Regions from separate parts of the Variovorax sp. GW821-FHT09B05 genome, predicted to be linked through region 1. Evidence: riboswitches for the same ligand, from Rfam matches in the RefSeq annotation. Region 1 holds a riboswitch; the other holds the start of a gene.
What was found. Region 1 has a riboswitch for ZMP and ZTP ahead of AC07RM_RS01210 (tetrahydrofolate dehydrogenase/cyclohydrolase catalytic domain-containing protein). Riboswitches for the same ligand answer to the same signal wherever they lie in the genome.

Region 1 (3,202 bases):
GCATGGGCATTGCGCAGTTCAGCTACCGCGGCGCGGAGGACGCGCCGGCCTGCGTGGAGGCCCTGCGCGCCGCCGGCATCGAGGCCGTGGTGTCGCCCGGGCTGGTGGCCGACCTGGCCGAGCAGGCCGGCATCGCCAGCGTGCTGATGTACTCCGAGGACGCCGTGCGCCAGGCGCTGCAGGACGCCCTCCACCTGGCGCGCCACGGCCATGCCGAGCGCGCGCGCCATGAGCGGCTCGGCACCATCCTCGGCCAGTTGCAGGACGGCGTGGTCGCGGTCGACCTGCGCCAGCGCATCGAGGCGCTGAACCCGGCCATGGCGCAGCTGCTCGGTGCTTCCGTGGCGGAACTGGTCGGCCGCGTGCTGAGCGAGGTCGAGCCCGTGCTGGACCTCGGCGCCACCTTGTGCCTGGGCGAAGCCCCGGTCGAGGAGGTGCTGCAGATCGGCATGCGCACGCTGGTCGTGCGGCGCGCGCCCATCGTCGAGAGCGGCGAGGTCACCGGCGCGCTGCTGGTGTGCCGCGACCCCGCCGTGATCCAGCGCGCCGACCGCCACCTGCGCGCCAACCAGCGGCAACGCGGCGCGCCCACGCGCTACCGGATCGAGGCCTTCGCGGGCGACAGCGCCGCGGCACGGCGCGTGCGCGAGCTGGCGCGGCAGTGCGCGGCCAGCGACGCCACCGTGCTCATCGTCGGCGAGAGCGGCACCGGCAAGGAGCTGGTGGCCCAGGGCATCCACAGCGCGAGCCGGCGCGCCACCCAGCCCTTCCTGGCCGTGAACTGCGCGGCGCTGGGAGAGAGCCTGCTCGAAAGCGAACTGTTCGGCCACGAGGAAGGCGCCTTCACCGGCGCGCGGCGCGGCGGCAAGACCGGCCTGATCGAGGCCGCCCACACGGGCACCCTGTTCCTCGACGAGATCGGGGACATGCCCCTGGCGCTGCAGACGCGGTTGCTGCGCGTGCTGCAGGAGCGGGAGGTGCTGCGCGTGGGCGCCACCGCGGCGGTGCCGGTCGACCTGCGCGTGATCGCGGCCACCCATGCCGACCTGGCGGCCCAAGTGGAGCGTGGCCTGTTCCGGCGCGATCTGTACTACCGGCTCGCGGTGCTGCGCATCGAGACGCCACCGCTGCGCGAACGCGGCGCCGATATCGCGCCCCTGGCCGCCGGCCTGATGGCGCGCCGCGCGCCCGCGGCGGGTGTGCCCGCGGACCAGGCGTCGGCCTGGCTCGCCGCCTTGCTGGAGCTGGCCGCGGGCTACGGCTGGCCCGGCAATGTGCGCGAACTGGAGAACCTCGTCGAGCGCCTGCTGGCCTGCCACGGCTACCTGGCGCCCGAGGGCCGCTTGGACCGCGCCCGGCTGCTCGAGGTGTTCGCCGAATGCACGCAGGCGCGCCCGGCGCCCGCGCGCGATCGCCTGCTCAAGGGCGCGCGCACGGCCGCGGAGCGGCAACGGGTGCGCGAGGTGCTGCAGTCGGTCCAGGGCGATCAGGACCAGGCCTGCGCCATTCTCGGCATCAGCCGATCGACGCTGTGGCGGCGGTTGCGCGACGAGGGGCCGAAGGCCTAGGCGGCCTTCCTCGAGCGGGGCCGCACGGCCGCTGTCCGATAATCGCGTTGCCGCGCAACTGGCGAACGGATGGAGCACCATCGGGGAGCGCGGCCATCGTCACGCCGATCGCCTGGGCATGTCTGTCGTCTTTTCAGGAGTTCCGACGATGAGTGTCCGCATGCCCGCGCCGCACCGGCGCATCCTTTCGCTTCCCCGGCTTTCGCCCTTCCGCTCCGGAGGTGCGCGATGACCTGCATCCTGCTCGACGGCAAGTCGGTCGCCACCGCGAACGAGGAGGCACTGCGGCAGCGGGTCTTCGCACTGAAGGCGAGGAACGGCGAACGCACCCCCATCCTCGCGACCCTCCTGGTCGGCGACGATCCCTCGTCCGCGACCTACGTGCGGATGAAAGGCAATGCCTGCCGCCGCGTCGGCATGGATTCGCGCGTCGTGACGCTCGATGCGCGCGCGACGACCGCGGACGTGCTGCGCGAGATCGATGCGCTGAACGCCGACAAACAGGTGCACGGCATCCTGCTGCAGCATCCCGTTCCCGCGCAGGTGGACGAGCGACAGTGCTTCGACCGCATCGCCATCCGCAAGGACGTGGACGGCGTCACCAGCCATGGCTTCGGCCGGATGGCATTGGGCCAGCCCGCCTTCGGCTCGGCGACGCCCGCGGGCATCATGCGGCTGCTCGCGCACTACGGCATCGACGTCGCCGGCAAGCGCGCGGTGGTGGTCGGCCGCAGCCCGATCCTCGGCAAGCCGCTGGCGATGATGCTGCTGAACGCCGATGCGACGGTGACCGTGTGCCACTCGAAGACCGCGAAGCTCGCCGACGAGGTGCGGCGCGCCGAGGTGATCGTCGGCGCCGTCGGCCGGCCGCGCTTCATCCGCGGCGACTGGATCCGCGACGGCGCCATCGTCATCGATGCCGGCTACCACGAGGGTGGCGTCGGCGACATCGAGACCGAGGGGCTGTTCGCGCGCTGCGCGGCGCTCACGCCGGTGCCGGGCGGCGTGGGGCCGATGACGATCTCGACGCTGATCTCGCAGACGCTGGAGGCGGCGGAGCGCGTGGCCTAGCCGTGCCGCTCGGCGCGCTCGTCTTGCGCGCCGCGAATGATCTGGTGCAGCGTTCGCAGCAGCACCTCCGGCTGCACAGGCTTGAACATCACGACCAGCCCGCTAGCATAGGCCGCGCGCACGCGCTCGGGATCGGTATCGCCCGTGACGAGGATCGTGGGCACGCGGCGGCCGGCGAGCCGGCGCAGTTCCGCGGTCGCCTCGATGCCGTCCTGCGGATCGGCGAGCCGGAAGTCGATGAGGAAGGCGTCGAAGCCGTCGGGCGTGGCGCGCACCTGCGCGCTGGCATCGGCGAGTCGGCAAGTGATCTCGATGCGCTCGCAGTAGGGCGCGAGCCACATGCGCACCGCCTCGCCCACCGGCTGCTCGTCGTCGAGCAGCAGCACGCGCGGCGGCACCAGCGGCAGTTCGGTGGTGTCGATCTGCGCGGCATCGGGCATGGCCGCGGGCGCGATGGGCAAGGCGGTGGGCACGGGCGGGCGGCGCGGCAGGTCGACCCAGAACACGCTGCCGTGGCCGAGCCGCGAGCGCACGCCGATCTCGCCGCCGAGCAGGTCCACCAG
Region 2 (3,202 bases), on a different contig from region 1:
CGCGGCTTGCACCGTGACTGCCTGGCTTCGGAAAGCACCTGAAAACCTCAGGCCTGTTCAGCTTAGGCGCCCCTTCCCGGCTTTTCAAACCCGATTTTTCAAGGGATTTCCCTTAAGAAGGACGCGGTCCCAGACACGGATTTGAAACATTTGTTCGACACTTTTAAGAATTAAGACTGAATTCCTTATGCTTGACCGGGTATTTAGCAACGATAGAATCCCGCCTGCTCCGATCGCCCGACGCGACGGAACCACCCTGTATCCGCTGCCGACTCCCCCCGGCTTGATCAGACGGCCGCGCACCTTATCCCCCTGAGCGCGGAATCTGATTGGTACCAATCCAAGCGCCGCTGCCTCCATCCCATCGCCCTTCCCGGCGCTGCGACAGGTGCCGCACAGAAAGGAAGAGCGATGAACAAGGCGTTTGATGCCACGGCCCGCGGGCTGAGGACCTTCGTGTCCGATGTGGCAGACGGCTTTTTTGAAATCACGCACAACGGTTTCGCCCTGCTGGGCCTGGCCATCGTGTTCGCGGTCCTCGCCCTCGTGGCGCGGCCCGACCTGCGCCATCAAGGCGAAGAACAGCTCATGGGCTGGCTGCAGTCGCGCAAACCCGCGCCCGAAGCCACTGACCTCGAGCCGACCGCGATCGAGCGCACGACGGCCGCGAGCCCCGGCGACCTGCCCAAGCAGCAGGCCGCCGTGGCCTACTGGCTCAGCAAGAAGTACCGCGTCGCGGCCGAGCCGCTGAGCGTGCTCGTGGCCGAGGCCTACAACATCGGCAAGCACACCAAGCTCGATCCGACGCTGATCCTCGCGATCATGGCGGTCGAGTCCAGCTTCAACCCGTTCGCGCAGAGCCAGGTCGGCGCGCAGGGCCTGATGCAGGTCATGACCCGCGTGCACGGCGACAAGTACGAGCCGGCCGGCGGCACGCTGACCGCCTTCGACCCCGTGACCAACATGCGGGTCGGCGTGAAGGTGCTGCAGGAATGCATCGCCCGCGCCGGTTCGCTCGAAGGCGGCCTGCGCTACTACGTGGGCGCGGCCAACCTCGAGGACGACGGCGGCTATGCCGGCAAGGTGATGGCCGAGCGCGAGCGCCTGCTGCAGGTGGCCAGCGGCCGCGCGCCCTCGCCGTTCGCGCCGACGCCGCCGGTGCTGCGTCCGCAGCCGCTGCCCCTGCCGGTGGTGGCCCCGGCCAAGCCCGACGAGGCGACCGAGCCGGCCAACGGCCCCACGCCACCCAAGGTGGCGCTGCTGTCGGCCGTGTCCTGAATCTCCTTTCGCCCGCCGCCGGGCCGGTCCGATCCGCTACACTCGACCGGGTACGCGACTGGCGATAGGCGCGGTGCCGACAAGGCACCCGCGCTGACGTGGACTACCACTGGGAAGCGTACCGCCTGCGACGTCGCTCCAGACGCGCAGGCGATCAGCCGTTCGCCTGGGCAGCCCTTGTTTGGTTGAAGAACAAGGACCTCGTCTTCAAAGGACTGCCATGTACCAACGCAACATCCTGGTCGAACAGACCGATCCCGAAATCTGGGCTGCCATCCAGGCCGAAAACGCGCGCCAGGAACACCACATCGAGCTGATCGCGAGCGAGAACTACGCCTCGCCGGCCGTCATGGCCGCGCAGGGCTCGCAGCTCACCAACAAGTACGCCGAGGGCTACCCGGGCAAGCGCTACTACGGCGGCTGCGAGCACGTCGACGTGGCCGAGCAACTGGCCATCGACCGCGTGAAGCAGATCTTCGGCGCCGAAGCGGCCAACGTGCAGCCCCATTGCGGCGCCTCGGCCAACGAGGCCGTGCTGCTGGCCTTCCTGAAGCCCGGCGACACCATCATGGGCATGAGCCTGGCCGAAGGCGGCCACCTGACCCACGGCATGCCGCTCAACATGAGCGGCAAGTGGTTCAACGTGGTGAGCTACGGCCTGGACGCCAACGAAGCCATCGACTACGACGCGATGGAGCGCAAGGCGCACGAGCACCAGCCCAAGCTGATCATCGCGGGCGCCTCGGCCTACTCGCTGCGCATCGATTTCGAGCGCTTCGCCAAGGTGGCCAAGGACGTCGGCGCGATCTTCATGGTCGACATCGCCCACTACGCCGGCCTGGTGGCCGCGGGCGTGTACCCGAACCCGGTGCCACACGCCGACATCGTGACCTCGACCACCCATAAGAGCCTGCGCGGCCCGCGCGGCGGCATCATCCTGATGAAGTCGCAGCACGAGAAGGCGATCAACAGCGCGATCTTCCCGGGCCTGCAAGGCGGCCCGCTGATGCACGTGATCGCCGCCAAGGCGGTGGCCTTCAAGGAAGCGCTGTCGCCCGAGTTCAAGGCCTACCAGCAACAGGTGGTCAAGAACGCCCAGATCGTGGCCGAAACGCTCACGCAGCGCGGCCTGCGCATCGTGAGCGGACGCACCGAAAGCCACGTGATGCTGGTCGACCTGCGCGCCAAGGGCATCACCGGCAAGGAAGCCGAGGCCGTGCTGGGCAGCGCCCACATGACCATCAACAAGAACGCGATCCCCAACGACCCCGAGAAGCCGATGGTGACCAGCGGCGTGCGTGTAGGCACGCCGGCCATGACCACGCGCGGCTTCAAGGACGAAGAGGCCCGCATCACCGCGAACCTGATCGCCGACGTGCTCGAGAACCCGCGCGACGCCGCGAACATCGACGCCGTGCGCGCCAAGGTCCACGCGCTGACCAGCCGCTTCCCGGTCTACCGCTGACCTCGAAGAAGAAGCCCTGACCGCATGAAATGCCCTTTTTGCGGTCATCTCGAAACGCAGGTCGTCGAGACCCGCGTTTCGGAAGACGCCGACTTCGTGCGCAGGCGCCGCCAGTGCGGTGCCTGCGACAAGCGCTTCACCACCTACGAGCGCCCCGACGTCAATTTCCCGGTCGTCGTGAAGAAGGACGGCAGCCGCGCCGACTTCGACTCGACCAAGGTCCGCGCCTCGATGATGCTGGCGCTGCGCAAGCGGCCGGTGAGCATCGAGCAGATCGACAACGCGCTGCTGCGCATCGAACAGAAGCTGCTCGCCAGCGGCCTGCGCGAAATCGAGTCGACCAAGGTCGGCGAACTCGTGATGCGCGAACTCAAGAAGCTCGACAAGGTGGCCTACGTGCGCTTCGCCTCGGTCTACCGCAGCTTCGAGGACGTGGACGAATTCCGGCAGCTGCTGCGC

Region 2: linked by a shared signal. The riboswitch ahead of glyA (serine hydroxymethyltransferase) and the one ahead of AC07RM_RS01210 (tetrahydrofolate dehydrogenase/cyclohydrolase catalytic domain-containing protein) in region 1 are both predicted to bind ZMP and ZTP.

Annotation. Positions count from the first base shown of each region.
Region 1 is NZ_JBWKPN010000001.1:297,074-300,275, reverse strand. Features, by position in the region: gene prpR (propionate catabolism operon regulatory protein PrpR) at 1-1,568, shown strand, start outside; ZMP/ZTP riboswitch at 1,613-1,693, shown strand; gene AC07RM_RS01210 (tetrahydrofolate dehydrogenase/cyclohydrolase catalytic domain-containing protein) at 1,797-2,639, shown strand; gene AC07RM_RS01205 (hybrid sensor histidine kinase/response regulator) at 2,636-3,202, opposite strand, start outside.
Region 2 is NZ_JBWKPN010000005.1:513,372-516,573, forward strand. Features, by position in the region: gene AC07RM_RS16660 (lytic transglycosylase domain-containing protein) at 412-1,278, shown strand; ZMP/ZTP riboswitch at 1,323-1,457, shown strand; gene glyA (serine hydroxymethyltransferase) at 1,499-2,743, shown strand; gene nrdR (transcriptional regulator NrdR) at 2,768-3,202, shown strand, end outside.